Regions from separate parts of the Nitrosomonas cryotolerans ATCC 49181 genome, predicted to be linked through region 2. Evidence: predicted binding sites of a transcription regulator. Region 2 holds the regulator's gene; the other holds the start of a gene.
What was found. The regulator sigma-54, encoded in region 2, starts transcription at its own class of promoters, with help from an activator protein. The targets are predictions, from matches to a motif close to TGGCACNNTTCCTGCT.

Region 1 (16,886 bases), 580 kb from region 2:
TACCCTATGTCTTGAGAGAGCTAATGACAGCTTAATTCATATAACATATTACAAAGTTGCCTCGGAACACCTGGATCGAGGCAACTTTAATATTATCTGGGAATGCTCATATTAAAAAGACCGCTGCATAACTGGTTATCTCGGACTGGGCAAGATTTTTAAGTGTTTGCTTTATCAATGCTGCAAGTAATCAGAAAAGCTCAAAAACACAGTTATGCAGCGGTCTTTTAAAGTGCTATTGCTATGATGATACATTCACGCAGCAATGTTTTTGACAAAAAACACTGGTATTATTATTTTCTTTGACTCAATCCAATATTTTTTGCATAGCATTGTCTTCTTTTAGAGACAAAAAAACAGCTATCAACATGTTGACTTAATTTTTCTCAGCTTGATGTCGACCTGCTTTCTATCCATTCAAATGGAAAAATTGATTACTGTGCCTGTCATGCACTGAATTATTCGCATCGTTTAGCTATTTATTTCTGCATTCTTCTGCATTCCATTTCCACAATAACCAACACACATACTTATCGTGAAGGCTGCTTCGCTTCGTATAACTAAAGCGCCACCCCTTTCACATATTCCGGCCATATTAATGCTTGCCTGGCAACCTATATTCCTGATCAAGAGCAGATTTCCAGGCTATTGAGTTCTCATATGCTATCCGATTTTTGAGAACAATGGCTTTGGTAGCTGGTTGACTAGTCAGCTAGCCCTATATTTTAAACCGGGAATCGACATCAACATCAACAATAATAAAAACTAAACAGAATCTCTCAGAATCATATTCTTCATTTGCTCATTATCCAAACAATACAGTCCTGTCAAGCTAACACTCTGTTTCCTCGCATCATCTGTCTCTTTCTAGAGACAAATAGAATTCATACGGATCATATAGTTACTGTATAAGAACAAAAATACACATCTAATCAACAACAATTCACCATTCCCTGATTTTAATAAAATATTACAACTTATTGATTATTAATTAATAAAAATTAATGGCCCAATTCTTGCTTGTTAATTACATATAAATTAGAATTACAGGCTTTCCGAGATTTTCGGTTTTATAAAGTATCACCTCTATCAAGTTAGATAAAGGAACTTACGATGATATTACCAGCTAATAATTAGTCATCAGCATAATTATTATTATATAGAAATCGTACTTATATAGATTAGATCCTTTCTATAGTTCCCAAAATTAACTATTTTAAATGGAAGATAAATGAGAAATATAGTTCAGACAACGCATAAATTAAAAACCAATGCTATCCACCTTATCCAATCTCAGACAACCACCTTCCGCTCTAACTTACTTTCACCCAATAATAAAAAGTCACATACTGATAAAATACGGCTACAACTTCCCGCCAGAAGCAATCCAACCCATCATATTCCAACACCCGAAGAATTTGTTACCCATGAAAAACAAGAATATCTTCTGAAACAGAACGATTACAGTATTCATTTGGTTAATTCTCTCAAGCAACGGCTTGATACCAGCACACTGATTAGACGCATGTATACTTCCCGCGGCTATCATACTGAAAATACAACCCTCCTTTCATATGATCCCAATCAGGTTACTTTTGAAGCATCTAACAGCCAGACTCTCTTTGGTACACTGACGCTAGCTGTCGACTCAAATAAGGGCCTACTTGCCGATAAGCTTTATAAACGGGAAATTGATATGCTCCGCGCAAAGGGTAAGAAGGTCTGCGAACTATCAAAACTTGCTATCAATCCATTGCATAGTTCTAAAAGATTACTGGCTTTTCTATTTAATCTGGCTTATATCAGTGGACGCATCATCAACAAAGCGACCGATTTTGTTATTGAAATTAATCCACGCCATGCCGGATACTATAAACGTATATTAGGATTTCATCAGATTGGCGAGAAACGAATATGCCAACGTGTTAATGCGCCAGCCGTATTGTTACACTTGAAACTGGATTATGTAGAGGCACAAATTGCTTGCTTGGCTGGCTCCCGAGAACCACAGCAAAAATCCCTCTACGCTCACTTTCTTACCGAACACGAAGAGAGAAGAATCGCTAACCGAATGAAATCCAGGTTGATTGAACAACAATTCTATAACCAATCACAAGCTACAGCAGCATGTAATTAAACAAGATTAAACGCTTTTATTTTTTTATTTAATTTCACGGATTTCAACTATTCATCCCTGGCTTTGCTCTGCCAGACATTCCAAGTCTCATGCGAAGCAAGGATGCTCCATATCTCACCAGTATTCTACTAAGAAATCAGGCAAACCATATGCAGCACAAACTCACTGCTTATTATCGCGATTTTCTGTATTACTTAGATATCAGGTTATATCTACCCCTTTCCTAGAGGAAAAGAATTTCCAATTCAATAGCTGTAATCTGAATGCACCTAAATACATACAAGATTTACGTTATTTCCAAGATTAGCCAATTGATTATCATTGTTATGGCACACACTTAATGCAATTAGGTGAGATGATTGCACAGGAATTCATCGCTTGAACAATGAATAACACCCTTTATCTATGCCGATCAGGGTACGTCCATACCACAGCAACTGGCATTCAAACTGCATCCGATACGACAAACCTAAACTGTTTCTTTACTTCCCCGGTCTGAATCTCAGGGCTTCTCCGAGATTTTAATAAGAATCGAGAATAAACACTTATTCTCGATTAATTTCCTGCCCAGATCGGACTTGCTTAAACGGCAAATTGCTTCTCTTTTGCCCGAGGGGAAACAAAACCCATACCCACTAATCCAATGCCCAATAAGAATAATATGCCAGGCTCTGGTACTGGTACTGGTGAAAAGCTTGTATTTCCCGAACCAATAATTATTGCGTCAGTAAAATTATTAGGAGGCAGAGCAACGCCCGTTACACTGGTATTGACTCCATTAAAGTCTCCCACGGTAGAGCCACCAGCAAAAGCCGTACCACCAAAAAATCCGCCTACAGGTGTGGCATCAAACTCCACATTAAAATCACCTGCGGCCAACCCCGGGAAAACATGAAATCCACCGCTATGTGATCCCAACACTCCTGACAGGACTTTTATATCCTCTCCAGCACCAGCGGTAGTCACTATAGAACCACCAGACAGGCCAAATGCGGTATCCAAGGACAGATCCACAAAAAAATCAACCGAAAAACCAGTGAACGTACCGTCTACGCCCGATCCCGGTGCCATTGCGGTAGTTCCATTTCCGCTAAACAATGCGTAGAGTTGATAATTTACTCCTAACCCTGTTCCAAGAATTGGAGCTCCACCTAAACTATTACGAAAAGTACCAAAAAAACCACCGCCGGTTTCTGCAAATGTAAAACCAGTTTGATCTACTTCAGCTGTATAGCTAAAATCGATATAACGTGCATTAAAAGAGGCATTTGCCTCACCAACTGCACCAGGATTAACGGTAAATTCTTCCGCAAACGACAAACCACTCGGGATATGTGAGGCTAAGGCTGTTGAGCTGCTTAAGATTAATCCCGCCGCCACAAATGCCCCAGCCATTAAATGTTTCGACGAGTTAGATAATAATTTCATAATCTACTCCTTTAAATTGAATTGCGATAAATAAACCAGAGCCAACGTGTCGAATGGCTAGAAAAAACTAGCCATGTAAGATATATAAAGCAAATATTATGCCATTAAATATATCTATTTTATAAACAGCTTATTACAAGATTATCTTGCTATAGGAATAACGGAACACTAAATAAGGTGTAAAAAAATTCGACATAAAAACTGAATAATTGCGACTAAAATTGCCACTCTTATTGGATCTAAGGCCTGTTAATACTATCTAGCGTAGTATAAGGAATCACCGAAACCCAGCACCAACAGATCGGACATTACGTGCCGTGTCATGTACAAAAAATGCAATGACATCGAAAGCTTATTCCGCGAGCTCAAGGCATCTCGTCGAATATTCTCCAGATTCGGCAAACTGGATATCATCTGAGACCTTTGCAAAACCCCAGCAATTGAAAAATTAATTCTTTATAATCAACAGTAAAAAACCTCTGGCGAGGGATTTTGCAAAAGTCTCCATCTTTCTCTCATTTATCCATTTCGCTCTTTATTGTCGAAGCACTTAGATAGTGTTAACAGAATCTGGTAATCCCAGATATTACAGTTATTTGATATAGGCGAGAAACGAGCGATGACTAAAAAAACCAGTTCATTCTTTTGGCTCAAGAAATAGCAATCAAAATAAGAGTGTAAGAAAATTCGACACAAACAACAGACCGATATCGAGTGATTCAGATTATTTTGTAATTAAATTCGGAAAAATCACATTGGACCCAGCTTGCAGCCCCGGCTAATCAATTGGTAAGGTTGTTCAAATCAATTTTGATGTCTTATGCTACCCGGAATCATCCAGATTCTCTGCAAGCAGCTTCTTATTTGAAAGGTACTCATCAGACAGCCAAGCGCACTCACATTAAACAATCCCTTCCAAGCCGGTATTAGAACGTTTCTTCGATCTGATCATTCTTTTCGCATGGAAAAAGCGTTACACACGCTTCCTCGTTAGTCTGGAACCGTTAAGCGTGACAACGGCAAACGTAATGAACGCGCGCCAAACAAGGCACCCAACCCAATTCGTCCCAAAAATAAAGTACGGGGCGCATCATTTGCCAAAATTTGATTCAATTGCTCAGCGAGCATTTGTGCCTGTGACCAGGCTGCAGCCGATTGAGAGAAACGCCTTTTCTCACGTACGTAGCGAGAAAAGAGCAAGGGGGTTAGTTCAGGCTGCAAACCAAGCCCCAGGCTAGTTGCAGTAAGCCAAAAACGCTGAGTTGCCCGGCCTGCAGCCACGTAGTCATCTATCGTTTCGGGCGCTTTATGAGACAAAATAGCGAAGTGTGCCGCACAAAAAATACCTGGAATCAGGTCCATCTCAAGCCGCGGGATTAAATGCCCGGCTAAAAAAGTATTAAAAAAATGAACACGTTTCCAGCTTACCATGACCCATTGCATCAATTTCAGTGTCACCGCATCCAATCCCAACGCTTGATCCGGTACCTTATCCTCACTGAAACGAGTCCCCCATTCAATGATATCGCGATGAACAGTATAAGCTTCTGGCAGTGTCAGCCTAATTTTTGCATTATCAAACATTAACTTGGCCAAGCGCCAACGCTGTCCGCCGCTTGTAAACCAGCGCACAGTGTAATCTTTTCCAACAGCATCTTGCAGCGCCTGTTTTTGTAATTCGGTAAGCGGTGTAGTACGCATTGCGCGACGCTGTACAAAACGATGCTCAATATAGGGCAACAAAGGATCCGGCAACAGCTGCTCATCCGAGAATAGTTCCACAGAATAATCAGGATGCGTATCCTCCGATTCAGGTTTCCGTTTAAATATCGCTTGCAAGCCGTGCGCACTGGCAGCGATAGCGAGCGTTTCCAACAACGCACCATGAGCAATCTGGCTTGGATGGCCATCCAGGTCATAGACACAATGATCTCGAGTATCAAATGCGTGTACCACTAAATGGCGTTCGTCGATGACCTCAAATCGCCAGGGTTGTGTGTTATCACCACTCGGCGCCCAGCGAGCAAGCTGGAGAATATCAGCAATAGGTTGAGGAATAGAACACATTTATAAATCCAGTTTTCGTTTAGCAATCGTAATTGCGAGACGCTGTAGAGGATTCCGGTTACCGCCCGGGCGCCACGTGCGAGCGAGTTTCTTGCAGTAGGGATCAAAATGATATCCTCTGGGTGCCGCCCGGACAGGGCCACGATTTAGAAGGATCTTTAAAACTTCAGTTGCCGCAACGCCAGCACAAAGCTGGCAGGCCATTATCGTGGATGGGCCCTTTTGTCCGGCCAGATCGACTGTTGCAGGATCGACCAGATAATCCATTTGTAAACGTGCCGGAGCCAGCCCCATCAGGAAGCGCAGGGGTTTTTCTATCTCGGGACCATCCTCTAAGCGAAAATAATCATTGAAACTCATACCCCCAGGTAGAAAATTAAGCACCGCTACACCCATCCCCAGCGGCGCAGCAGTGACAGCAGGAATACCTTTTAACTCGCAAGCATTAAAAACCTGTTGACGAGCTTTGAAAGCGAAGAAATCCAGGCCATCAACATAAATATCCACGCCATCCAGGAACTCTTCCAGATTGTCGGCCGTCACCCCATCGGAAAATGCTTTGATTTCAAGCTCAGGATTAATGTCCCGCGCCTGGCGAATCATCACCGCAAGTTTATCCTGACCCAGCGTACTTAAAGTAGCGCCCGCCTGTCGGTTAAAATTAGCCAGATCGAAAGTATCAAAATCAGCCAGATGAAAAACACCAATCCCCAGTCTGGCTAATGCCAACAAATGAAAACCGCCAACGCCTCCCAATCCCCCAATAGCGACACGTTTTTTACGCAACGTCTGTTGCTCAGCCTGAGTTACCCAGCCGATATTACGCGAGAATGCAGTTTCATAGCTAAACCCGGATTCCATTATTCACACTCTCCACACCAACTGTATTTATTATAGAATATAGCATTAATCATGAATCGCTACCATAAATGAGCAATCTTATTCTATTCTTTCGAAATGTGACCAACTCAGGTTATAGTTGACTTTTTCAGCCAAAAACACCTTCTTGATAGACTGACACATTATGCGAATACTTTGGCTAGATTTTCTATTGGCACTCCGCAATATCGTACGCCAAAAGCGCCGGAGTGCTATTGCCTTGGGTTCGATTGTATTTGGGATCGTCGCTCTAGTCCTGGCCAGCGGATTCATAGAATTTATATCGTGGGATTTTCGCGAATCCACAATCAAATCACACCTGGGCCATCTGCAAATCGTGCGGCCAGATTATCATGCCGAAGGAAAAGCCAACCCCAATGCTTTCCTCCTGCCAGATACCATCCCTGAATTCGACATACCAAACGAGCCACCCCACATTACGACCATCACTCCACGGCTTTCCTTTAGCGGCCTAATCAGCTATGGCGAGTCAACACTTTCATTTATCGGTGATGGCGTGGATCCGGAAAAACAGGCCGTCTTTGAAAATGAACTCCTTATTTCATCAGAAGAAAATCTCTCTGCTGATAATCCGATGCAGATTATTATTGGCACGGGGCTGGCTCGCAATCTCGGGGTGAATGTAGGCGACCAGATTGTGCTCCTGGTCAATACCGTATCGGGAGGCATTAATGCGATTGAAGTGACTATTCAGGGGCTCTTCTCTACAGTCACAAAATCCTATGACGATAATGCACTCCGGTTACCTATCGAAACGGCTCGACAATTACTGCGCACACAAGGTTCACATAGCTGGGTGATATTGTTAGCTGATACCGCACAAACCGATGTCATACTGACACAGTTACGTAACCAATTGCCACCCGACAAATTTGAAATCGTGCCATGGTATGAACTGGCTGATTTTTATCACAAGACGATGGCACTTTTTGCCAAACAGGTTCAGGCAATCAAAGTAATCATCGCCTTTATTATTTTGCTCAGCATCTCCAATACCATGATGATCAGCGTAATGGAACGAATTGGTGAGATAGGTACTATCATGGCACTTGGCGTAAAACGCAGCGGCGTGATACGTTTATTCCTAAGCGAGGGCATTCTGCTGGGCTGTATTGGTGGCCTGCTTGGTTTGGCGCTCAGCTTACTGCTAGCCCATATCATCTCCGATATCGGCATCCCGATGCCCCCTCCTCCAGGAATGAGCTATGGTTATACTGGAGAGATTCTAGTTACCCAGAACATCGCACTGGAATCGCTGATACTCGTTGTGAGTACAACAATAATCGCCAGTTTTTATCCTGCCTGGAAAGCGTCGAGGATGCAGATTGTCGATGCATTAAGGCACAATCGATAGATTGATTTAAATTATGTTTAGATTTACGTTGCGCAACATCATTCGTCAAAAAGCACATACCGCCATGATACTGGCAGCTATTATTTGCGGTGTAGTGGGTACTATCCTTGCTGGCGGCTGGGTGCATGATATCTTTATAAAACTGGGTGAAGCACTGATTCACTCACAATCAGGGCACTTGCAGATCTACATGAAAGGGTATCATGAAGCCGGCTCACGTACGCCGGAAAAATATCTGATTTCAGAGCCGAACGCAATCCGGCAGCAAATCATCACGTTACCCGAGATAGACAGTGTTATGGCACGCCTGAATTTCTCAGGCCTGCTTAACAATGGACGCAGTGATTTACCCATTATCGGCGAGGGTGTAGAACCCGATCTGGAGGCAAAGCTTGGAAGCGCCATTACGATAACGGCAGGGCGCCAGCTAGTCGATACAGATGTCTTTGGGATGATACTTGGGCAGGGAGTTGCCCGGGGTTACGATTAAAACCCGGTGATCACGTAACGGTGCTGACCAATACGCTTGAAGGTACATTGAACAGTTTAGATTTCGAGATAATCGGCATATTCCAGAGCTTTTCTAATGATTACGATGCGCGTGCCGTTAGGATTCCGCTGGCTGCTGCTCAAGAATTACTCAGCACACAAGGGATTAATGCCTTTGTCATCTCACTGAAGGAAACAAACGATACCGAACGCGTCGCAACCAGACTAAAAAGCCAACTGGATTCTGCCGGGCTGGAAGTCAAAACCTGGGTTGAATTAAACGACTTTTATGAAAAGACCGTAGAAATGTATAAAGGACAATTTGGCGCCCTACAGCTAATTATCCTGATCATGGTTGTGCTAAGCGTTGCAAATAGCGTTAATATGAGTATCTTTGAGCGGATGGGGGAATTTGGCACGATGATGGCATTAGGCAATCAAGGTAGTCAGGTATTCCGCCTCATCATTAGCGAAAGCACCGTACTCGGGCTCATTGGCAGCAGTCTCGGTGTGGGAATAGGTGTACTACTGGCATGGGTTATCTCAGCTATAGGCATCCCTATGCCACCACCACCGAATGCTGATATTGGCTATATAGCTCAGATCCAGATCGTTCCCTCTGTATTACTATTATCTTTTATGATGGGTTTAGGTGCAACAGTTCTAGCAGCCTGTCTTCCAGCCAGGCTGGTTTCTCGCACACCAATTGTCGATGCATTGCGACAAAATTTCTGATCAGAATGTGTAACGTACTTCAGTATAAACACGATCACTATCGTCAAAGCGTCCAAAAAAACCAGTGGAGCGACCACCAAAAATATCTGCTCCAAGTACCATTCGCCAGTTTTTTACGAAGTTCCAGGATAGTCTTGGCCGGAGCATCCAATCGCTACGATTGAGACTATGAATCAGCAATACTTGTGTTTCCAGGTTTTGTCTGAGTTGGCTATTCAGTAAAATACTGGCACCACTCTCCTGCTCGTCTGGAATAACATCTGGGTCATGTGCAAGATGGATACGCTGAAAAAATTGTAGATTCATGCGGGTCTCAACCGGCAAATTAAAATCAAGACCCAGCACATAATCAAGCGTATCCTGTCTGACCAAGCCATTCATCTGGGCAGGACGTGTTACATTCAATCTGCGCCCGTCTGTATAAATCAACTCACCTTTCAACACTGCCGTACCAAGATCTTTTGTAAAGGTTAGCCCCGCCTGATCAATTGGCTCATGACGTGCTTGAAATACGAGCGGTTCGGTCGGCCCGCTGACCCGAAAAAAAGTAGGGGCCGCATCCAGACTATGATAGTAAAAAGCCGAAATATCCCAACCATCGATTAATTGAGACAGGCGCAGTCCATAGTTTGAATGTGCAATATTCCGTCCCGATTTATCTTCATTCAAGAAAGTCGCTGCAACAGGAAATGAAAAAGGGAAAAACTCTCCATCTGGTTTTCCTGTTTTATCAAAACTGGCGATCGGTATCCACAGTAATTCTGCATGAAAATCACTTTCTGCATGAGTATATTCGGCGCGTACCGCCCACTGTGGAATACGTAATATATCAAAATCGGGTAGGACAAATTCACGCATATCCTTGGCAGATGCCACATCAGCGAAAAATAATCCAACCATCTCGCCCCATACTACGTGCTGACGGCCCAGACGAAAATCAAAACTCCCTGCGGAAATATCCACATAATTTTCACGTATAAAAAATTCTTGACGTTGGTCTCGGCGAACCGAACCCGGATAGAAATTAGATAAATCATAAATAGCGTCATAATCAAAACGACCGCTAATTTTCCATTTTATGTATTCATTCAGTTGTCCACTCCGTGACAACTCATTACGTAGCCTCGCTTTAGAAAAATGCGCGGGATCGTTATAAGCATATGCCACCTCTAATTGAGAAAATCCTTGCCAGCCCGTTATCCATTTTTTCCAAACAGGTATAGATGGTGATTGCTCTGTATCGATTTCATTACTACCGAATAAAGCTTCACGTGTGGATACTGCTAATATTACATCATTCCGTATATCGGATTGGGCCAGGCTGAACAATGGAAAAGCAGCCAATACAACAACCCATAAGATATGTTCAAATTTACGCGGGCGGCTCATCCGCTGTGTTTGAATATATGCTCTGCAGTCTCCTGGTTCGTACGGCAGTACTCTCTGGCTATCGCCGCTTCTTCATCCAATTCAATATTGGGTAACGTAATTTGACCATCCTCGATGCGCACCAATCGATCCGCCATTGCCATAACACGTTGATCGTGAGTAGAAAAAATAAACGTTGTTTTGAAATGACAATTAATCTCTTTCATCAATTGCAAAATACTATCACCCGTCTTATGATCCAAGTTCGCAGTCGGTTCATCAGCAAGAATGATTTTCGGCTGTGTTGCCAGCGCGCGGGCAATCGCAACACGTTGCCGCTGTCCGCCACTCAATTGATTAGGTCGATGATCAGAAAATCTCGACAGACCCACTATGTCGAGAAATTTTACAACGCGCTCACTCCGGTCTTTTGTACTCAATTCCTTAAACTGTAATAGCGGATATTCAACATTTTCTTCTGCTGACAAAACAGGGAATAAATTAAATGTTTGAAAAATAAAGCTAATCGTTCTTGCTCTAAGATCAGATAGCTCGTCAGGCGTTTTACCACTGATATCCTGACCATTAATATATATTTTTCCAGCCGATGGCGTATCAATGCAACCAATCAAATTAAGCAATGTGGATTTACCACTGCCTGATGGCCCGGCAATAGCCAGAAAAGCCCCATTTTCAATATTCAAAGAAATATTTTGAAGTGCCTGGACTTGTTGCTCGCCCAAGGAGTATTCTTTACAAACATTTTCGATTCGAACAATATTCATTAGATTCGTCCTAAAATCTACAAACCCGTAAAAAGACGATATTCTATATGAGGAGCAAGCATGAAACAAAAACTTTCACAATTCTGGTCAGCCAGAATTTTCTTATTTATCGCGCTACAAATACCTTACCCATTATTAGCTGAAGCAGTCGAAAATCACCACTTACCAAATGATATAGAATCTGCTCTGAGTATATTAAAAAAGGCTGACGAAATTCGCTTTCCAGATGAGAGCTTCCAGGTAGATGTACACATCAGTACCACATCACCTGACCAACAAACAGACATCAGAGAATACCAGATTCTATCCAAGGGCAATGAAAACAGCGTGGTAATGGCTACTGCGCCCGCTTCCGAGCGAGGTCAGATTATCCTGATGAAAGGCCGAGATCTATGGATATTCATGCCCAGTGTTTCACAACCAATACGCCTATCTCTTTCACAACGATTGACTGGCCAGGTTGCCAATGGGGATCTTGCGCGTGCCAATTTTACCGGTGATTACAATCCGACACTCCTCCGCATAGATACGATTGATGACAAAGAGTATTATGTATTAGAACTCATCGGCGTTGATCGGAGTGTAACCTATCATAAAGTTCTATACTGGATACAACGATCAAATTTCTGGCCATATCGCGCTGAATTCTACTCGCTCTCTGATCGCCTACTCAAAACAAGTCGTTATGAGGATTTCCAGCAAGTACTTGGGAAGCTTCGTCCGACACGTCTTGTCATGGAAGATGCACTACGTAAAGATGAGGTATCTGTACTGGAATACTCATCAATGACATTGCGTAATTTACCTGACAAGGTTTTCACCAAACATTACCTAAAAAAACTATAGTAATATCTCAAGTTATATTCTGAAGAATTAAACAAAAACAAGATATAAAAACAATATCTAAAAATTCACCCTGACGGAAACAGTTATCAGCGTAACTTAAAATTTGACATCCCCCCTTCCTAAACGAAGGGGATTCCTAGCGACTTATTAAGCCGTTAAGAGTAGGTTTGTATTGCTACTGCCACTGGTTCCTGCTTCTTAGACGAAACTAACGTTTCAACTCCACAGGCTAACAAGCGATGTCCTCGCTCAAGTACATTCAAGGCACCTACCAAGTCGGCATTGGCTTTAAATCCACATTCTGTACATTCAAAAGCACTTTGGCTTTTGCGATTGTCACGACTAACATGTTGACATCCAGGGCAGGTTTGAGAGGTGTATTGAGGGTTTACCTTCAATACATCCCCGCCTGAACAAGCCTGTTTATACTCCAAGAACGAAACGAACATTCCCCATCCTTGGTCAAGAATGGATTTGTTTAGACCCGATTTCGCTTTGACGTTTTTACCATGCTTTTCAACACTGCCCTTGGCACTCTTAGACATGTTTCCTATCTTTAAATTCTCAACTACGACCATTGCGTGATTTTTGCTGATTTCGGTTGAGGTTTTGTGTAAGAAGTCTAAACGAGCATTGGCAATACGCTCATGCAGTCGGGTAATGATTTGTTTCTGCTTTTTCCAGTTAGCAGAGAAACGGACTTTTTTAGACAGCTTACGCTGTTCAAAAGCCAGTTTCTTTGATAACTTTCTGAAACTGTTTAAAGGTTCTACGTATGAGCCGTCTGACAAGGTTGCAAAGCGGGTAACGCCCATATCAACACCAATCATACTGGTTGAGCTATGACGCTTTAGCTCGGTCTCGTACTCAGTCTGAATCGACACGTACCAATAACCGCCTTTACGGGAAATCGTCATATTTTTAACGTCACCAATGACTTGGCGTGAATTACGATATTTCACCCAACCGATTTTAGGCAAGAACACTTTGCTAGACTCTTGCTCCAGCTTAAATCCTTGTGGATAACGAAAGCTGTCACTCAAACCTTTTTTCTTGAATTTTGGAATCCGTTTTAAAGGCTGTTTTTTATCAAAACCGTCTTTGAACGCTTTTTCTAAGTTTTTTAAGGCTTGTTGCAACGGTTGAGAATGAACGGTTTTTAGAAATCCATAATCTTCTGAGGATTTCCATAGCTTTAGCCAAAATGACAACTCGTTGTACCAAAGCAATGGCTGTTTCTGCTCTAATCTGAACAGATTCATTGCTAAGGCTTTATTCCAAACAAACCGATTAGCACCCGCAAACTCAACCATCTTCTGTATTTGGTCAGAATTTGGACTGAGTCGAAATTTAAAGGCTTTGCGTATAATCTGCTTCATGGTTATAATTATACAAAAAGGAATTAGTCTATGCAAGCTAATAACGATGTAAGAACAGGAAGGCATTGCATTTTTAATCTTCATGTTCATTTGGTCTTTGTAACAAAATACCGTAGAGATGTTTTCTCCGGAAGGGTATTAATTGATTTGGAAGAAATATTTAAAAACGTGTGTTTGGATTTTGAAGCAGAATTGGTGGAATTTAACGGTAAGCATGATCATATTCACCTTTTAGTTAACTATCCACCAAAAATTGCTATTTCTAACTTGGTAAATAGTTTGAAAGGCGTTTCAAGCCGACTTATTCGCAAAAAGAATTATCCCGAAATTAAAAATAAGCTTTGGGGTAATATGCTTTGGAGTCCAAGCTATTTTGCGGGTAGTTGTGGTGGAGCACCACTCTCGATTACACTCTCGATTATTAAGCAATATATTGAACAACAGCAAAGACCGCATTAAACAGGCTTCGCCTGTGCGCTTATATCTCCGCCCTGAAGGACGAAGTTTTACGCGCTATTTGATTAAACAGGCTTCGCCTGTGCGCTTATATCTCCGCCCTGAAGGACGAAGTTTTACGCGCTATTTGATAAAAATTACTGCAAGAGGCGAGTACAATGACACAATCAGAAAAAGGCAATCATAAGAATACGTTTAATCGATATTTCCAAATTGTACCCGCCTTTTCCGAAGCTTTAAAAGACGAAGTCTATCGTATCCGACACCAAGTCTATTGTGAGGAATTGGGATTTGAGTCGGCACAATCGAATAAACGGGAAACGGATGAATATGATATTGACTCATCACATCTCTTAATTCGTAATATTCAGAGCAACGAATTCATTGGCTGCGCTCGCATTATTCGTGTTCATTCGGTCAACCCGCATTGCTTGTTACCATTCGAAAAAACCTGTGCCGATACGCTCGATAGAACCATCGTCGACCCAGCAAAATTACCACGCCATAAAATTGCCGAAGTATCCCGTCTTGCCGTCATTGCCAAATACCGTAGGCGGAAAAGCGACACAGCAAACGCGATTAGCATTTCAAGTGAAGATTTTGGTACAGCAAAACAACCTCGTTTTCCTTATATACCAGTCAGCTTGTATCTTGGCTCAACCAAACTGGCCAGTTCTTATGGGATTGAAAATGCATTCACATTGACAGAAGAGCGACTAGCCAATCACTTCTCCAAATTGGGCTTTGATCTTCAGTCCATAGGCGGCCCTATCGAGCATCATGGAAAACGTGTTCCTTCTATGTTCAGTGTAAACGGTACTATCAATAAAATGTATCCACCCTTACGCCCGCTTTACCAAAGTATCGCAGCAGATATTGACGCACATATACCCATCGATTCCCGAGATTCTAATAAATAAGCGGGTAATCCAATATAAGCTAATCCGCATTAGTTTATTTTGGTAGGCGCGATCGAAGGCTTGCAATAAAATCGAGATGGGAACTCATCACTTCTACGTGAATTTCTAATGACATCCCCGCCATTCTTGACGCATGCCATGGTCGCCCTGTCCAGGCTTAAAAAATATTCATCTGTGCCAGGCGGCGATGAGATCGGTGGCACGATTTCCTTGACACGAGCACAAGTTTCAGGCTCATCTGATTCAGAAACTGCGCCCTCCATGGCGGGTAATGGACACAATCTGCATGGATCACCTGGACACAGGCAACCCTTGCATGCCGCCTGTGTTGGCATCGCAATCACGGCCAGCAGCAAGGTAGAAATAAACATGATGACCATTTTAAACTTATCCATCCATTCCATTTTCATAACTTCTCCTGATTCATTTCAGTAATCTTCATTAATATTCTAATCTTGACTGCTCCCCTCTGTAAACGAAGGAGATTCCCAATTCAACGAATCCAACCCGGACGCACCTAAATGCAATCAGGACTTACAGATTCTCCAAGGGCTGACACCGCCAGTCCAGCGGCCAAAACATTACACACAGCGTTGATGTCTCGATCATGAAGTGATCCGCATTCCGGACAAGTCCAGTCGCGCACATTCAAAGGCATCTTGTTTACGGTATGTCCACATCTCGAGCAGCGTTTGCTGCTTGGATACCATCGGTCAATACCCACAAGATTCCGTCCGTACCACAGCGACTTCTATTCTAATTGCCGCACAAATTCACCCCATCCTGCATCGGAAATTGATTTTGCGAGGCAACGATTTTTCTTCATATTGCTAACAGCTAAAGGCGCTACAGCTATAACTTGGTTTTCGTTCACTAACCGTGTTGAGAGTTTGTCTAGAAAGTCTTTACGAGCATCAGCAATGCTTGCATATAGTCGCGCTACTTTCAGTCTGGCCTTTTGTCTGTTGACCGACCCTTTGCGCTTTTTAGATAGCTTGCGTTGCAGCTTAGCCAGCTTGGTTTCATTCTTTCGTAGCGTGTTACGAGATCCAATCTTCTCTCCCCTAGAAAGAATAGCGAAGTGCGTTAATCCTAGGTCGATGCCGACTTTGCCGCTAACCTTTGGCTTTAACGCAACAGCGTCGTCGCAAAGCATGGAAACGTAGTATCGGCCCGCTGAGTCTTTAGAGACCGTTGCAGTAGTTAATTTTGCTGCCTTAGAAAGAGTACGCGACCATCTGATATTTAGTCGATCTTTTATCTTTGCGAGCCTCAGAGACCTGCCGTCCCACTTGAAGGCGCTGGACGTGTATTCAGCCGATTGCTCGTCATGCTTGCGCTTGAATGATGGATATTTGGTTCGTTTGGCAAAAAAATTACCAAATGCCGCTTGCAGGTGACGGAGAGATTGCTGCACAGGAACACTGAAAACTTTGTTCAACCATTCAAACTCAGGCTCTTTTTTTAACCCAGTCAATAAAGAGAAGGTAACATGATACCCGATTCTTTTTTTCTCGGCATACCAAGCATCAGAGCGAACGCGCAACATGCGATTATAGACAAATCTAGCACACCCGAATGTTTGAGCCAGAATAGTTTCTTGCTCAAAAGTTGGGTAAAACCTGAATTTGTATGCGCGCTTCATTTCCATTCACACACTTTAACAGAAATAGGTGAAAAACAGGCTTTAGTATCAACGAAGCTGACTCCCTATCCATCCTCGGCCTTAAGACCGGGGTTTTTCGGAAATTGCGATGATAAAAGACATTTATTCAAAAATAGGGCCATGATCATGCTGCCAAATCATAGGCAGATCAGCCATACCAATAACCCAGATTAAGTGGCGCCTTATCATTCATTCTCGATTGAACATATACTATCTGACACTTCCATGATAAACAGGATATTAATCTTTTTAGAAAACACCTAGATTCGCTACAAAGCACAAAAACATATAAAATACCCGGTTTTCTCAAGTCTTCACCTCAGGTACAATTTTGATCTCTACTGCCAACATCACAA
Region 2 (16,886 bases):
GCTAGTTGGTTGCCGCAAGGTTTATCAGTGGGTTGTAAGGCAATATGATTTGTCCAACGCTTTCTAAAGTGTGCCCATGCTACCAGCAACCACAAGCGTCTGGCTGCCGCATGAATTGTAATAAGAAGTGGTCCTTCAATCAGAATTGCATAATCAAAACGAGGTGTGAGTTTCTTAGGATTGTGGAGATCGTCAATAATATTGATTCCTCCGACAAATGCCCGTTGCGCATCTAGCACCACGAGCTTACGATGCATGCGTCGTAATCGATAACGCCGCAGTTTTGAAAATAAAGACTCTTCTCTAAATATAAGTATTTTTATTCCTACATTCAGCATGCCTCGTATTATTTTTTTCGGTAGATTTTGGGAACCAAAGCCATCTAATAATAAATGAACAGATACCCCACGTTGTGCCGCTCGTTTGAGTGCGTCAGAAATCCTAGTACCAGTGGCATCATATTCAAAAATATAGACTTCAAGATGTATCTCATATCGTGCTGCATCAATAGCGGCTTCCAACATTGGAAAATATTCTACGCCGTTATGTAGGAGGGTAATATTGTTGCCACCTATAAAACGGGGGATACTCATATGCGAATTACCTTAGCTGATAATGCGGCATGATCAGATATTTTTGACCATGGATCACCTTGGTAAATATGCGCCGTTTTTATGTGAAATCCGCGTACGTAAATGCGATCTAGACGTAACATTGGCAATGCAGCGGGATAGCTGCGTGCTGCTCTGCCTCGGGTAGATTCAAAGACTTCTGTTAGACCCAGCTCGTCAGCTAAAATATAGCTGGCCATTTCACGCCAATCGTTGAAATCGCCCGCAATCACTAATGGTGCTTGAGATGGCACCATTTGTTGGATACGCCTACCGAGTGCCTGTAATTGTCTGCGTTGTCCGCGTTTAAACAATCCCAAATGGACACAGATGCAATGTAGATTTTCATGCCAACCGGGTACATTAATTTGGCAGTGAAGCATGCCCCGTTTTTCAAAACGATGCATGGAAATATCTTCATTTTCACTGGATATGATGGGGTAGCGGCTTAGAATTGCATTACCATGATGGCCTTCATCGTATACCGCATTCTTTCCATAAGCAAAATCACTCCAGACTGAATCTGCCAGAAATTCGTATTGGGAAAGACTTGGCCAATTCTTAAAATGAGCAGCATATGCTGTATGATGACCAACGACTTCTTGCAAAAAAACGATATCAACATTGAGTGCTCGTAAATGCTTACGTAACTCATGGACAATGATACGTTGGTTGAAGCTTGAGAAACCTTTATGGATGTTATATGTGGCAATATGTAATTTATCAAGCACGGAATAAATAGTAACTTTGAATAGTCTGATAACTACAAAGTTGTTCCGGAACAAAAAATATTTTTATGGGCATAGCTGCTAATTACTTGTGCTTAAGTATTTTTACACTGATATGTGACTATGATATTTCTAGCATTCGAGTCAAAGCAAGTTTTGCCAATTTTGATTCGTCTACGGGTACTTTTATCTGATTAACTACTTTTTCATTAACCAAATTTTCCAGTGCCCAAGCTAGATGTTGCGGGTCAATTCGTGCCATAGTCGAGCACATGCAAACCATTGGTGACATGAATTGTACTATTTTTTCCTGTGATTTGAATTCTTCACTGATGCGGCTGACCAGATTCAATTCTGTTCCAACCAACCAGCGAGTCCCTGCTTTTGCTTTGCTTATTGTATTGATAATATATTCAGTAGAACCCACGTAGTCCGATGCTTTGCATACTTCGTAACTACATTCTGGGTGAGAAATTACGAGTCCATCTGGATATTGATTACGAAAGCGCAGGATATGCTGTGGTTGAAACATCTGGTGTACCGAACAGTGTCCTTTCCATAGTAGAATTTTAGCTTTTTTTATTTGTTCTGGAGTAAGGCCGCCCATTGGCTCATCAAAATCCCAAACCAACATCTCATCTAGTGGAATACCTAGTTTGTGCCCGCTCCAGCGACCGAGATGCTGATCTGGGAAGAACAAGACTTTTTCACGTTGCGCAAAGGACCATTCTAGAATCTTGGTGGCATTACTAGAAGTACAGACGATGCCGCCATGCTCGCCACAAAAAGCCTTTAAATCAGCAGCTGAATTAATGTAAGTTATGGGCGTAATGACCTCTTCAGGATCGAGTATCTCGGCAAGTTCACGCCAAGCATGCTCCACCTTGGAGAGACTTGCCATATCAGCCATTGAGCAGCCGGCTGCAAGATCAGGCAAGATAACAGTTTGTTCTGAGCTAGAGAGAATATCGGCGACTTCAGCCATAAAATGTACGCCGCAGAATACCAGATAATCTGCGTTAGTCTGAGCGGCAAGATATGAAAGCTTCAATGAATCGCCAGTAAGATCAGCATATTTATAGACATCCGCTCGTTGATAATGATGCGCCAATATAATGACGCGCTTTCCTAATTTATTCTTGGCTGCAGTGATACGTTGTGCGCAGATATCATCTTGCATCTGATCAAAATGCTCGAACTTAATGGCTTCCATATACATGACCGTTTCTTTATTTATTACGTCTAAAAAGGAACATTAACACATTTGGATACATATTCAAGTTTGGGATTTAAAAATATACAAGCGAATGGGGCGAGATCTCGGCGAATGTAGTGATATGAGATAGCCAGTTGTCAATTAAACGGATTTTTAGGCTAAATACGCTATGCTGCCCTATCATGTATAGCGCATGAGTTCTGGTATAATTTGTTTTGTAAACATTCTTGCTATTGGAGTCAGACTGATATTCAAAATTTTAGATTCTAAATAGATTGATGCATTCTAAATTTAAATGATTAATCGCCTGCATCTCAGTTTTCCCCTGATACTTCTGATTATCATTGTGTTATTGACGTTCTGGCTGGATCAAGCGGTGCAGCCCGCAGCGATAACGCAAGATAATGAAGCGTATCGTCATCCTGATTATATTGTGGAAAATCTTTCAGGAATTCGCATGGATCATGAGAAAGTTGTGAGCAGAACTTATTTTGCAGAAAAAATGTTTCACTATCTAAATGAGGATATTACTCATCTAGAAAAAATACATTTTATGAGTACTCAACCGGGCAAACCGTTGATGCGAATGGTTGCGGATCGGGCTGAATTGTTAGGTAACGGAGAAGATATTTATCTTACCGGTCATGTGACGATATTGAGAGGGTCAGATGATGAAAAAGATAAGATAACCATGGTGACCAGTTTTTTGCATCTTATTCCGGATGAAAATATTGCCAAGACGGGCGAATCTGTAACTATTTCCAGGTCAAATACTACGATTGATGCAATTGGGTTTGAATTAGATAATCGTACTGGTATGGTCCAATTGTTATCGCGCGTGCGAGCTGTTGATAAATGATACTGACTAATAAACACTAGCTGGCGATTTGTTAATAAAAAATATATGAAGACTCATTTTCTAGCTTTCTTATTCAGTCTGTTTTTTACACAGACCGTTTTGGCTGAGCGTGCTGATCGCGATAAGCCTATTCATTTAGAAGCTGATCGTGCAACCGTGGAAGATGTCAATCGAAAAGATGGTAATCGAATTAGCGTATTCACAGGTAATGTCGTACTCACTCAGGGAACGCTGCTTATTCGTGCTGACAAAGTGGTCATGAAAGAGGATGCTTATGGTTTTCGATATGCGACTGCTTGGGGAGATCTCGTTAGTTTTCGGCAGAAGCGTGATGGACTGAATGAATATATTGAGGGATGGGGTAAACGAGTTGAGTTGGACAATAAAACTGACAAGATAGAATTGTTTAGGAAGGCACGCTTAAAACGTGGATTGGATGAAGTTCAAGGAGATTATATCTCTTATGATATGGACAGCGAATTTTTCCAGGTGATCGGGAGCAACGAACGAGGTGTTGAAACGGGTCTTGATAATCGAGTTCGGGTGGTGATTCAACCGAAGAATAAACCTGATAACGCAGATACGGATACGCCGTAAAACCTCATGCTAATCGATGACCGAGCTTTAGATCTAGGAAATGAGTAAATTAGAAGCTAATCATTTAAAAAAGCAATATAAGTCGCGTACAGTAGTGCACGATGTTTCTTTTTCTCTTGCGAGTGGTGAAGTCATTGGTTTGCTAGGGCCTAACGGTGCAGGTAAAACAACCTGCTTTTATATGGTTGTGGGATTAGTGCCGCTTAATGGGGGAGGTATTTATTTGGATGGCCATGATTTAAGCCAGATGCCGATTCATCATCGTGCTCGCCTTGGCATCAGCTATTTACCCCAGGAAGCATCAATTTTTCGACGCTTATCTGTAGAGGATAATATTCTCGCTGTACTGGAGTTACAGAACTTTAACTCTGATGAGATACAAAAACATTTAAATGATTTGTTAAACGATCTTCATATTAGTCACTTGCGCACTAATCCTGCTATTAGTTTGTCTGGAGGAGAGCGCCGCCGTGTAGAAATTGCTCGGGCATTAGCATCACAACCACGCTTTATTCTATTGGATGAGCCTTTTGCAGGTGTGGACCCTATTGCTGTAATTGATATACAAAAAGTAATCCGTTTTCTTAAGGAACGTAATATTGGTGTGCTCATTACTGATCACAATGTGAGAGAGACATTAGGAATTTGTGACCGAGCCTATATTATCAGTGAGGGAACGGTCTTGGCTAACGGGAAGCCTGATGAAATTATTTATAATGAGCGTGTAAGAAAAGTATATTTAGGAGAACATTTTCGACTATAAAGATGATGTTTGAATTAATCCGAGGTTACATGTAACTGCTGTTTTACTAAAGTAATGAAGCCAACTCTCCAGCTAAAATTATCACAGCAAATAAAACTTACACCACAACTACAGCAATCCATTCGATTGTTGCAGTTGTCTACGCTAGAGTTAAGTCAGGAAATAGAACGCATAATGCAGGAGAATCCGTTACTGGAATGGGATAATTGCTCTGATTACAGAGATGTGCAACCAGGTAATAATTCAGAATTGCTCATGTCAGATTCGTCGGACTTCCAGGATGACGCAGCTAAAGAGGTCATTTCAGTAGAGAATATGACTACGACAGTGATGAGTCAGAACAATGAATCTGATTGGAAGCAAGACCATGATTTTTACAATGGCTCGCGCGAAGATGAATATGAGCTGCCGCAATTGGCTGCAAAGCCGATTAGTTTACGCGAGCATTTGAATGTACAAATTAGTCAAAGTCAGATTTCTGAACGCGATAAGAGCATCGTAGGTTTGTTGATTGATAGCCTGAATGATGATGGTTATCTTGTTCAGGATTTGCAGGAATTGGTTGAGATATTGCCGCCGCAGCTTGAAATCGATATGGATGATATGCATATTGCTCTTGCGTACTTACAGCATCTAGACCCATCTGGAGTTGGAGCACGTAATTTGAGAGAATGTCTTATGTTACAGTTACAGCTGCAGCCAGTTGAGACGCCTTATCGCGATCAAGCGTTATTATTGGTAAATGAATATTTAGAAATTCTGGCATCACGGAATTTTGGCCAGATTAAAAAATTACTGAGTTGCGATGATGATTGTTTACGTTCAGTTCAGCAATTGATTACTCATCTTAACCCGCGCCCAGGAGCAATATTCAACTCTGAAGATGTGCGTTATATTGTGCCAGATGTGATTGTAAAAAAAATGAATGGAATCTGGGTGGCGAATCTTAATCTAAATGCTATTCCACGTCTTAGTGTTAATCGTCTTTATGCCAATATACTGAACCAGCGTCATCATGATTCAGCGCATGGATTGGCTAGCCAGTTAAGCGAAGCTAAATGGCTTATTAAAAATATTCATCAACGTTTCAGTACCATCCTGAGTGTGTCCAGTGCGATTGTTGAGCGCCAGCAACAGTTCTTTAAATATGGAGCAGTGGCTATGCGTCCACTTGTATTACGAGAAATAGCCGATAATCTAAATTTGCACGAATCAACCGTATCACGTGTGACCACTCAAAAATTTATGCATACTCCTCGTGGTATATTTGAACTTAAGTATTTTTTTGGCAGTCATGTTGCGACAAATACGGGTGGTGTTTGCTCTGCTACCGCCATTCGTGAGTTAATTAAGCAATTAGTAAAAACTGAGAATCCACAAAAACCACTGAGTGATAGCCGGATTTCAAAAATTCTAGGACAACAGGATATCGTTGTGGCTCGTCGTACCGTAGCAAAATATCGGGAGTCAATGCAAATTCCCCCGACTAATCTTCGTAAGTCATTTTAATAGGAATTAAGGAGACATAATGAATCTCAATCTTACTGGTAACCACGTAGAAATTACGCCCGCGATGCGCGAATATGTTATTTCTAAGATAAATAAAATCACGCGCCATTTTGATCATGTAATCGATGTTACAGTGACATTGTCGGTGGAGAAACATGGACAAAAAGCTGAAGCAAACGTGCACGTGCGGGGAAAGGATATCTTTGTTGAAGCGGATGGTACTAATATGTATGCATCAATCGATAACCTGATAGACAAGCTAGATCGACAAATACTTAAACATAAAGAGAAGAACCTGGAGCGTCGCAATGAAGGTGCATTGAAAGACCAGGATTTTGAGATATAGAAATAATTTAAATATAACTCACATTATTGAGAATGATGACTATGGCTTTTATTTGGCCAAGATAATTTTTGTAGTAGGGCTAATAAGTAAGAAAAAGAATACTTCATTGCCATTTAACGGAAATAACTTTATTTTTCTATGAATCTCATTTCACAATTATTACCGCTATCCAATGTTATCGTTGATTTAGATGTTGCTAGCAAGAAACGCGTATTTGAACAAGCTGGATTATTATTTGAGAACACATTACAGGTGGCGCGTAGTCAGGTTTTTGATAGCTTGTTTGCTCGTGAAAAACTGGGTTCTACTGGTCTTGGTCAAGGGGTAGCCATTCCACATGGTAGGATTAAAGGATTGCGTGAAGCTGTAGCAGCATTGGTTAGAATGAAAGAGGCAATCCCATTTGATGCGCCTGATGGTCAACCAGTGAATCTTGCCTGCATTCTGCTTGTTCCTGAAAAAGCGACTGATAAACATTTGCAAATCCTCAGTGAGTTGGCACAGATGTTCAGTGATAGGAGTTTTCGCGAAAATCTTTTACGTAGTAAAGATGCTGTAGAGATTCATAAGCTTATTGTTGATTGGACACCGAATGCCTCAAATTAGTATAGCGCAATTATTTAATGATAAAAAAGGGAAGCTGGGTTTAACCTGGGAAGAGGGACAGGCAGGAGGTGAAAAGCAACTCAATGATGAAGCTATTGCTCAATCTAGACAAGGGGTGATAGGCCATCTCAATTTTATACATCCTAATTGGATACAGGTATTAAGTAATGCTGAAGTTAATTATCTAAATCAATTAGATCCTACTTCCCTTGAAAATAAAATAAAGCAATTAACCCAAAGCGGAATCGCCTGTATTATTGTTGCTGACGGTGGGGAAGTGCCGGTTTCAATGCGAGCGATGGCAAGCACTAATCTTATACCCTTATTGTGTTCACCTTATCCGAGTCTGGAAGTAATTTGGTTGTTGCGTACTTATCTGGGGCATGTCTTGGCCCCATCTAGCTGTTTGCATGGCGTACTTCTGGATGTGCTGGGAATGGGCGTATTAATAACTGGAGAGAGCGGTGTTGGTAAAAGCGAGTTGGCTTTGGAGCTGATAAGTCGTGGTCATGGATTAGTAGCTGATGATGTTGTAGAGCTACGCCGTATCGCGCCGGAGACATTAGAAGGCCGCTGTCCGCCGATGTTACGTGATTTTCTTGAAGTACGTGGATTGGGAATGTTGAATATACGTACTATTTTTGGTGAAACGGCAGTACGTCGGCGGAAAAATATGAAATTGATCGTACATTTACAAAACTCAGGTGGTACAGATGCCAACTTATTGGAGCGATTACCTTTAAGTAATTTGAATGAAAACATTATGAATGTGGATGTTCGCAAAGTTATTATCCCTGTTGCTGCAGGCCGTAATTTAGCTGTATTAGTGGAGGCCGCAGTGCGTAATTATGTCTTGCAGTTAAGAGGTATTGACGGCACTAAAGATTTTATTGAACGGCATGATCAAGAAATGAGGGATGTTCAAGCAGAATAAGCCTGAAGAATTATTTAGTACAGTATCGTATTTGTAGAGTTGGTTCTAAGCTTACGTATATATCGGGAGACTTTTGAAAAATTTCTCGCCAAAAGTTTCTAATCTATTGATTATAAAGAGTTAATTTTTCAACTATTGGGGTTTTGCAAAGGTCTCATCGGGTAAAAAATGAAAAATTCTCAAACCATCACGCTTGCTTACACGGGAGCTTCTGGTATGCCGTATGGAATCCGCCTGTTAGAAATGTTGCTGGCTGAAGGCAATTCTGTATACCTACTTTATTCAAAAGTAGCCCAAATTGTTGCACAGCAGGAAATGAAGCTGATAATGCCATCTCGTGCTCAAGAAGCAGAAGTATTTTTCAATAATTATTTCGGGTTAGCTCAAGGGCAATTACGCGTATTCGGACGGGAGGAGTGGTTTGCACCGGTTGCTTCGGGTTCTAATCCTGCGGATTCGATGGTTATTTGTCCCTGCACGATGGGTACGCTAGCAGCCATTGCAGCAGGATTAAACCAGAAGCTGATTGAACGAGCTGCAGATGTGATGCTGAAGGAGAATCGTAAACTGATATTGGTTCCGCGCGAAATGCCATTTTCGATCATCCATCTTGAGAATATGTTAAAACTTGCGCGTAGCGGTGCTGTTATCCTGCCGGCTAATCCGGGTTTTTATCATCATCCAGAGACTATACAGGATATGGTTGATTTTGTTGTTGCGCGCATATTGGATCAGCTGGGTGTAACGCATACATTAACACCACGCTGGGGTGAATCACAACTAAGTTAGTGGAAGTATCTTTACTTTATCATCTCAACTTCCGGAAAACCCCGGTCTTAAGGCCGGGGATGGATAGGGAGTCAGCTTCGCTGATACTAAAGCCTGTTTTTTCACCTATTTCTGTTACAGTGTGTTAATGGAAATTAAGCGCGCATACAAATTCAGGTTTTACCCAACTTTTGAGCAAGAAACTATTCTGGCTCAAACATTCGGGTGTGCTCGGTTTGTCTATAATCGCATGTTGCGCGTTCGTTCTGATGCTTGGTATACCGAGAAAAAAAGAATCGGGTATCATGCTACCTCCTCTTTGTTGACCGAGTTAAAAAAAGAGCCTGAATTTGAATGGCTGAACAAAGTTTCCAGTGTTCCTGTGCAGCAATCTCTCCGCCACCTGCAAACGGCATTTGGTAATTTCTTTGCCAAACGAGCCAAATACCCGTCATTCAAAAGCAAGCATGAGAAGCAATCGGCTGAATACACGTCCAGCGCCTTCAAGTGGGACGGTAAGTCTCTGAAACTGGCGAAGATGAAAGATCCACTGAATATCAGATGGTCGCGCACCCTTCCTAAGGCAACAAAACTAACGATTGCAACAGTCTCTAAAGACTCAGCGGGTCGATACCATGTTTCTATGCTTTGCGACGACTCTGTTGCGCGAAAGCCAAGGGTTAGCGGCAAAGTCGGCATTGACTTAGGATTAACGCACTTCGCTATTCTTTCTACGGGCGAGAAGATTGCGTCTCCTAACACGCTACGAAAGAATGAAACCAGGCTTGCTAAGCTGCAACGCAAGCTATCTAAAAAGCGCAAAGGGTCGGCCAATAGACAAAAAGCCAGACTGAAAGTAGCGCGACTACATGCAGGAATTGCTGATGCTCGTAAAGACTTTCTACATAAACTCTCAACACGGCTAGTGAACGAAAACCAAGTGATAGTTGTAGAGTCTTTAGCTGTTAGCAATATGAAGAAAAATCGTTGCCTCGCAAAATCAATTTCCGATGCAGGATGGGGTGAATTTGTGCGGCAATTAGAATACAAGTCGCTGTGGTACGGGCGAGAGCTTGTAGGTATTGACCGATGGTATCCAAGCAGCAAACGCTGTTCGGGATGTGGGCATACCGTAAACAAGATGCCTTTGAATGTGCGTGAATGGACTTGTCCGGAATGCGGATCAATCCATGATCGAGACATCAACGCAGCGCGTAATGTTTTGGCCGCTGGACTGGCGGTGTCAGCCCTTGGAGAATCTATAAGTCCTGTTTGCATTTAGGTGCGTCCGGGTTGGATTCGTTGAATTGGGAATCCCCTTCGTTTACGGAGGGGAGCAGTCAAGGTGTTCTCCATAGCGCATTGGTTAATTGAAATTGGAATTAATTTATTATTTAATGTTTGATAAATCTTAGCCTCGGTAACAATAAAATGCATAGCAATATCATGTGGCTGAGGATAAACATTATCTAGGTGTAGTGTCTCAAACGCTACACCAATAATCAGCGGTCGTGGATTACTTTCCGCCAGTGTACGGTCATAATAACCACTACCATAGCCAAGACGGTAGCCCTGTTGATCAAAACCGACCACCGGTATAATCACGGCATCAATTACTATGGGTTTGGTATTATCCGGAACAGGAATTCCATGGGCCCCATCTTTCATCGGTGCCTCCTGCCACCATTCTTGGAAACATAATGGCGCATGCTTACGTATTATGACTGGCAATGCCAGTATCGCGCCCCGCTGCTTAAAATAATTTGCGGCAGGGCGTGGATCATATTCGCCACGGAATGGCCAATAGAGCCCAATATTCATTTTCTGAAGAATGGGAAAGCCTTGCTTGAGCATGTTGGATATCGCTATGCTCCAGTTGTGATGTGTCTCTTCCGGAATAGCTTCTCTGCGTGCTAGCAGGTTGGCACGCTGATGTTTTCTCCATGTTATCCAGTTATCCATTTTCTCTATTCGGATATGTATAAAAACGATGCGGAGATAATGCTGACTCAGACAGATTCAGTGTTGTTAATTGAGTTATCAGAATGAACATATTGTTTTATGAGTTTCCGTACAGGTGTTGGAATTGCTTTGTCTAATGCCTCATCTGGTTCTATCCAGATTTTTCCTTCTTGCTGGGTATCAATTTGTGAGGTGATACGTAGTAATCTAGGATGAATACGCAGCTTAAAGTGAGTGAATGTGTGATTTAAAGGTGGAAAATTAAATAGGGGTCTTACCTCTGTTTTGAAATGCTGTGTACAATAAGCACCGATATCTTCTTCTAGATGTATTTCCGGTAGGCACCATAATCCACCCCAAATACCGGTGTCTGGACGTTTCTCCAACAGTATTTTTTTCTGCTTGAGTAATATTAAAAATATAGTTTCTTTTTTTGGCAAGGATACGCGTGGCTTAGCAGTAGGTAGCTGATCTGTACGTTTCTCTTTGAATGCAACACAATCGGATCGCAGTGGACAATCATGGCACTGAGGTCTATGCCGTGTGCAAATTGTCGCACCTAGATCCATTAATGCTTGTGTATAAACCTGATGACACTTTTTTGAATTACCGTTGGGCAACGATTCCTCAGCCTTTAACCACAACTGATCTTGTACCTTTTTTTTGCCTGGATAACCGTCTATTCCAAAATAACGCGAGAAAACACGTTTAACATTTCCATCTAGAATCGCGCTGCGATGGCCATATGCAAAAACCATAATAGCTGCGGCGGTAGACCGGCCTATTCCAGGGAGTTGTTGAATCAGCTCTCTTTCCTTGGGGAATGTGCCATGATAATCACGGACGATTATACACGCTGCCTGATATAAATGTCTTGCACGTGAGTAATAGCCAAGACCACTCCATAATGACAATATATCGTCCAGTGGCGCTTGAGAAAGGCTGGGTATATCAGGGAAATATCGCAGAAAACGCTGATAATAAGGGATAACCGTACCTACCTGCGTTTGTTGCAGCATAATCTCGGATAGCCAGATCGCATAAGGGTCGTGTGTGCCCTGCCAAGGTAGATGATGACGGCCATGTTGTTCTTGCCAATTAATTAATCTGGCAGCAATGTTGGACATAAATATTTGTATTATAATTTACTTTGGCATGGAATCAGATTGAATTTTAAACTGTATGCCAGATGATTTAATATTGCCGGTTTGGAGTATGCCAATATGGATCAAACCATTCGCATTTAGATTCTCCAAAAAAGATAAATTGAATAATCTGTTCAAATCCGAGTTGTTTCTGGTTATCTTCTTTGTGTTTATTTTTCCTGGAATCGGTAGCAAGAATTGATTGATATCTAGTTTATCGATATCTACATTGAAGATGAATGCTGGCTGAGTAAAATTTGTTATTGTTAATGCGGTCTTAAACGTGCTGTCTTCCAATGTACCAACGGTGTTTACTCGCATTATTTCGGAAAGGGCATCAATGGAAAGATCACCTGATAAGCGCCCGGCGATACATTGGTTAAGTATGTCAGGCGTGCAAATATTCAAAATAGTCGTTAAGTGTGGCAGAAATAATTGCTGGCGACTTGGGTTTCCTATCAGTGAAGTAGCAAGGTTTATCTGAATGTTTTGATCATTATTGTTTGATGCGAATTGAATGACGGCCAAGTCGCCTTTAAAATGACTAGCAGTGCTGATTATATTGGATAAGGTCAATTTTCCGATCCAGTTATATTCGGAGTGAATAGTTTTTCCTGTCAGATCGATTCTACTGCTGGTTAGCTTATCATTATGCAGTCGTGCTCCCTTCATATTAAACGCAATATTGAAGTAGTGCTTACCATTATTGTTATCGAGCTCTTTGATTCTGCCGATTGCGGTTAGTCTCAGATTATTTAGTGTATATCTGGTGATGTGGTCAGCCTCAAGGTCTAAATTGACCAGTGCAAATTCCTTCTGACTTATTTCATCACGAAATATAAGCGCCGTATTTTTCAGATGAACATGGCTTGATTGAAATTCGATCTGTCTGCTTTTCTTGTCACTATTGATCAGATCATCGATATTAGTACTGCCATCGCTAAAACGAATCAATCTGGTTTTCAGTCCTCTAATCGTAATTTGATCTACGATTAATTGTTTCCTGAATAAGGCCGGCCATGATAGTGATAAATGGACTTGCTCGGCTGATGCAAATATTTTTTTACATCCGTATTCACTTAGAGAAATTCCGCTCAGGTTAATACCCAGTTTGGGGTGAAGTGTCAGCTTGATGTCACCCTCGATCCTGAGTTCGCGTTGTTTATTTTCTGTTATTAGTTGCGCAATTAGTGGTTTGAAATTATTTATATTCAAAGCTGTAGTGATATACACAATCGTGCCGATAACAAGCATAGTTGTACCAGTGAGCGCAATCAGGCTATATTTTAATAACCTGTTCATAACGATGAATACCATGAGAGGCCTTTGCAAAACCCCAATAGTTGGAAAATTAATCCTTTATAATCAAGATTCGAAAACTTCCGGCTAGGGCTTTTGCAAAAGCCTCCATGAATAACACAATGTGCTAAACACATGTGCAATGCAAAAGGATCTACTTTGAACAACGGAATAGGGTGTTTTTTTGATGACGGTTTGTTTTAGAAAAGAATCTCACTAAATCGGGCATTAGGTGTAGTCGCCTGCATCTTTGCCAATTGAGTTAATTCAATATGGTATTGTTCTTGTCCATTGCTAATAATTAGATATTCCTGTTTTTCGGTAGAGGTGATGATATCGATTGCTTTACCCTCGATAATCTGATTATCTTTCAATATTAATTTCAACTGGTAATGGTACATACAGGCTACTTCAACATAATCGTGCAAGTCACACAATATACCTTCTTGATTCATTATGGATTTTCCCTTTTATGAGTGATGCTTGAGATAAATACTGTAAACTTTACCAGAGAAATGGGGAATCGTTTATATGAAAAGGATTCAGCTTCCAATTCCATCTATTTGAGTAATGACCCATAATTAAGGGAGGCATGATGTGTAATAATAAATCAAAAATTCTTATTGTGACTGTAGCGCTGCTGTTTGCACTTGGTGGCTGCGCCAATATGACTGAGACGCAACGTGGTACCACGCAGGGAAGTGCACTTGGCGCGGGTACGGGCGCGATAATTGGTGCGATTGCGGGCAAAGGGAAAGGTGCTGCAATTGGCGCTGCGGTGGGCGCAGGCGTTGGCGCAGCGGCCGGTTATGCGTGGTCTCAAAGAATGGAAGAGCAGAAGAGACAGATGGAGGCTGCTACAGTGGGCACTGGTGTAGAAGTTTCTCAAACACAGGATAATCGTTTGAAATTGGAAATTCCGAGCGATATTTCGTTTGATACAAATCGCGCCACCGTTAAAGCTAACATGAGACCGGTGTTAGATAGTTTTGCATCGAGTCTGGTTAATAACCCGAATACTATAGTGACGATTATTGGACATACCGATAATACCGGTAGCGATGCGATTAATAATCCATTATCGATTAATCGCGCAGCCAGTACGCGTGATTATCTGGTAAGTCGCGGTGTTCCTGCTCATCGTATCAACATCGATGGTCGTGGTTCTTATGAGCCCATTGTGGCAAATAATACGGCCGCTAACCGCGCAATGAATCGCCGTGTTGAAGTTTATGTGGTTGAACAGTAATCTGTTTTCCTGAAAGCCAGGAGATTCTTGAAAAAAATCAGGAGTCTCTTGTCTGGGGGGCAGATAATATCTATCACGACGTGTCAATGGGTAATCCCTGGGATGTTGCACGTGCTTTTTGATAAAAATAATAGCCCGCGCTCGATCGAGGTTCATCATTTTACTGGGCATGAAAGCTGTCTGTTCAGGATTATCAGTAACGATGGGATTGAGGGCAAGTAGATTTTCTAGTATCCAGAGTTTGGCAGGATCCGGTGATGATATAAAAGCTCTGGGTTTTGACCGGTGTGAATCAGGAAAGGGTTTGAATGGATAAGGTGACCGCTGAAATGGCAATATCAGCTTCGTATACTGTTTTTTGGTGCTGTATCATTGGTATCGCTATCAAACTCATTTTTTTCGTCTTTTGGCCAGAATATCTTGCTGGGCACTACTACGCTTGAATGTGCGCATTCCTTCAAAGAACATGAGAAAGATTTCGTTGATAAGAAAGATGGGGTATCCGCAACTACAAGAATTGCCATCAGAAATCTGTGGTTCAGAGATAAGATACCGGATTCCGATGCGTTCCAGACTTGAAGTTTCTCTGGATCACGTATTCAATGTCCAATGCCATCAATCGTTTTCGTCGTGGTGATTTCTAAATTCTGGAGCGCCTCTTCAGATAAACATAGAAAGCTATTGGTTTCATTCATTATGGGTCTGTCGGAAAATACACAATAATTTGAGATAATAGGCAAAATAGTCAATGATGGATTGTGAGATGAGTAAAAGAGATCAGAGCAACTTATTTCTTACGCTGAGACCTTTGCAAAAGTCCAATAGTTGAAAAATTAACTCTTTATAATCAATAGTGGAAAATTTCTGACGAGGGCTTTTGCAAAAGTCTCACTGGATGCATTGATTCCTGCGAACTACCCTTGCCGCAAATTGGAACAGTTGTTATCAGATCGCATCCGCTAACCAAAATAAATCATCTCTTGACAAGAGAGGATATGCAGCAGTATCGAGCGGTAGTCGTGCGAGATTCATCACGTCATTTGCCGCCATTAACGCGCCGAATCTTTGATAAGCGAACGGTACTACGTGTAGCGACCCTGCAACATAAAATTGATGCCAGACGTATGGCTTGGGAGTTGGTTTTTTACCTAGGTATCGTATTCAGAAACAATTGGATAGCAATGATCTGGTAGCTTTGCCTTTAGTAAATGTTATAGCAGCCACACCCTTGAATCTGGCTTGGAGAATAAGTAAGGGGCGAGCATTACATTGGTATTAACCAGAAGATTGGCGTTGATAACATCCGATTAGTTCAGTATTTGCAATAATATGCCCCCGCATTGTATTTTCTAGCACAGCCTTGGTTGGGATTTGCAAATCTGGGAGCATGGTGCCCAATGCATAGAGTTTATGAAAATAACGATGACGGCCTATGGGCGGGCAAGGTCCGCCATAACCTGTATGTTGCCAATCGTTCATGCCTTGTAAAGTACCGGGCGGCAATTTTTTTTCTGTTACGCCTTCAGCCAGGCCACTGACATCAGGTGGAATATTATACAATACCCAATGTACCCAGGTCATTTTGGGGGCATCTGGATCAGGTGCATCTGGATCATCTACGATTAATACTAGACTTTTGATACCTTCAGGTATTCCTGTCCAGGTAAGTGCTGGCGAAACATTTTTACCATCGCAAGTATGACGAGTTGGGATGGTTCCATGATGTGTAAAGGATGTTGATGTCAATATCAGAGCCATAATTCCCTCCTGTTCTAAGATGATCAATTTTCTTTCGGTTATTCGAATAGCCTGATAACCGAAATAAATGGTCATGTCTTTTTGTCTGCTGTTAGATTAAAAGGACACCTCAAAATATTTAAAATTAAATCCAATAATCTATAACTAATTAATGATGCACTTGTTAAGTAATCAGACAAGATGTCCTGTCAGATGTTTACTTGTCTCTAGAATTACAATCAACTTTTTTATGTTAACTAATTTAGTTGGAACCGGCTGATTTTACAGCCTGACCCACTTGGCCTCGTTTTTACTCGAGGGATTATTGTATCCAAAATTAGCTAAAACCATATCAACCGAGCTAATCTTATAGAAACAACCAATTTTTTGCATCAAAGTGCGAGTAATTGAATTACGCGACAGGCCCTGTATATGCTTGTGTTATGCTGATTTCTTTTTATTTAAAGCAAATTACTGAAGAGTATTGTATTGGAATTACACTCTAAAACTAAAACTTTCTTTTCTGTGATAGTTAAAAAGTTCAAAAATGGAGAAAT

Region 1: a site for sigma-54 is predicted at 3,654-3,669, ahead of pepA (flocculation-associated PEP-CTERM protein PepA). Genes of this name have one in related genera too.

What each region holds. Positions count from the first base shown of each region.
Region 1 covers NZ_FSRO01000001.1:1,333,400-1,350,285, reverse strand. The annotation lists gene BUQ89_RS06050 (aconitate hydratase) at 1-35, shown strand, start outside; gene BUQ89_RS06045 (N-acyl amino acid synthase FeeM domain-containing protein) at 1,232-2,137, shown strand; gene pepA (flocculation-associated PEP-CTERM protein PepA) at 2,720-3,565, opposite strand; gene BUQ89_RS06035 (nitroreductase family protein) at 4,556-5,632, opposite strand; gene BUQ89_RS06030 (ThiF family adenylyltransferase) at 5,633-6,493, opposite strand; gene BUQ89_RS06025 (ABC transporter permease) at 6,657-7,886, shown strand; gene BUQ89_RS14155 (ABC transporter permease) at 7,900-8,376, shown strand; gene BUQ89_RS14150 (ABC transporter permease) at 8,397-9,110, shown strand; gene BUQ89_RS06015 (DUF1302 family protein) at 9,111-10,499, opposite strand; gene BUQ89_RS06010 (ABC transporter ATP-binding protein) at 10,496-11,263, opposite strand; gene BUQ89_RS06005 (outer membrane lipoprotein-sorting protein) at 11,324-12,109, shown strand; gene BUQ89_RS06000 (RNA-guided endonuclease InsQ/TnpB family protein) at 12,265-13,488, opposite strand; gene tnpA (IS200/IS605 family transposase) at 13,519-13,947, shown strand; gene BUQ89_RS05990 (PEP-CTERM/exosortase system-associated acyltransferase) at 14,103-14,864, shown strand; gene BUQ89_RS13715 (hypothetical protein) at 14,973-15,299, shown strand; gene BUQ89_RS13910 (zinc ribbon domain-containing protein) at 15,382-15,609, opposite strand; gene BUQ89_RS05980 (RNA-guided endonuclease TnpB family protein) at 15,616-16,515, opposite strand; gene BUQ89_RS05975 (ABC-F family ATPase) at 16,862-16,886, shown strand, end outside.
Region 2 covers NZ_FSRO01000001.1:1,908,594-1,925,479, forward strand. The annotation lists gene clsB (cardiolipin synthase ClsB) at 1-593, opposite strand, end outside; gene BUQ89_RS08510 (endonuclease/exonuclease/phosphatase family protein) at 590-1,342, opposite strand; gene nadA (quinolinate synthase NadA) at 1,461-2,558, opposite strand; gene lptC (LPS export ABC transporter periplasmic protein LptC) at 2,851-3,414, shown strand; gene lptA (lipopolysaccharide transport periplasmic protein LptA) at 3,460-4,011, shown strand; gene lptB (LPS export ABC transporter ATP-binding protein) at 4,052-4,774, shown strand; gene BUQ89_RS08535 (RNA polymerase factor sigma-54) at 4,829-6,283, shown strand; gene hpf (ribosome hibernation-promoting factor, HPF/YfiA family) at 6,303-6,629, shown strand; gene BUQ89_RS08545 (PTS sugar transporter subunit IIA) at 6,768-7,235, shown strand; gene hprK (HPr(Ser) kinase/phosphatase) at 7,222-8,169, shown strand; gene BUQ89_RS08555 (flavin prenyltransferase UbiX) at 8,338-8,958, shown strand; gene tnpB (IS200/IS605 family element RNA-guided endonuclease TnpB) at 9,086-10,219, shown strand; gene BUQ89_RS08565 (5-formyltetrahydrofolate cyclo-ligase) at 10,216-10,899, opposite strand; gene mutY (A/G-specific adenine glycosylase) at 10,947-12,026, opposite strand; gene BUQ89_RS08575 (AsmA family protein) at 12,045-13,346, opposite strand; gene BUQ89_RS08580 (Rho-binding antiterminator) at 13,544-13,798, opposite strand; gene BUQ89_RS08585 (YiaD family glycine zipper/OmpA-like lipoprotein) at 13,939-14,592, shown strand; gene BUQ89_RS08590 (type 2 periplasmic-binding domain-containing protein) at 15,588-15,785, shown strand; gene BUQ89_RS08595 (YbhB/YbcL family Raf kinase inhibitor-like protein) at 15,868-16,350, opposite strand.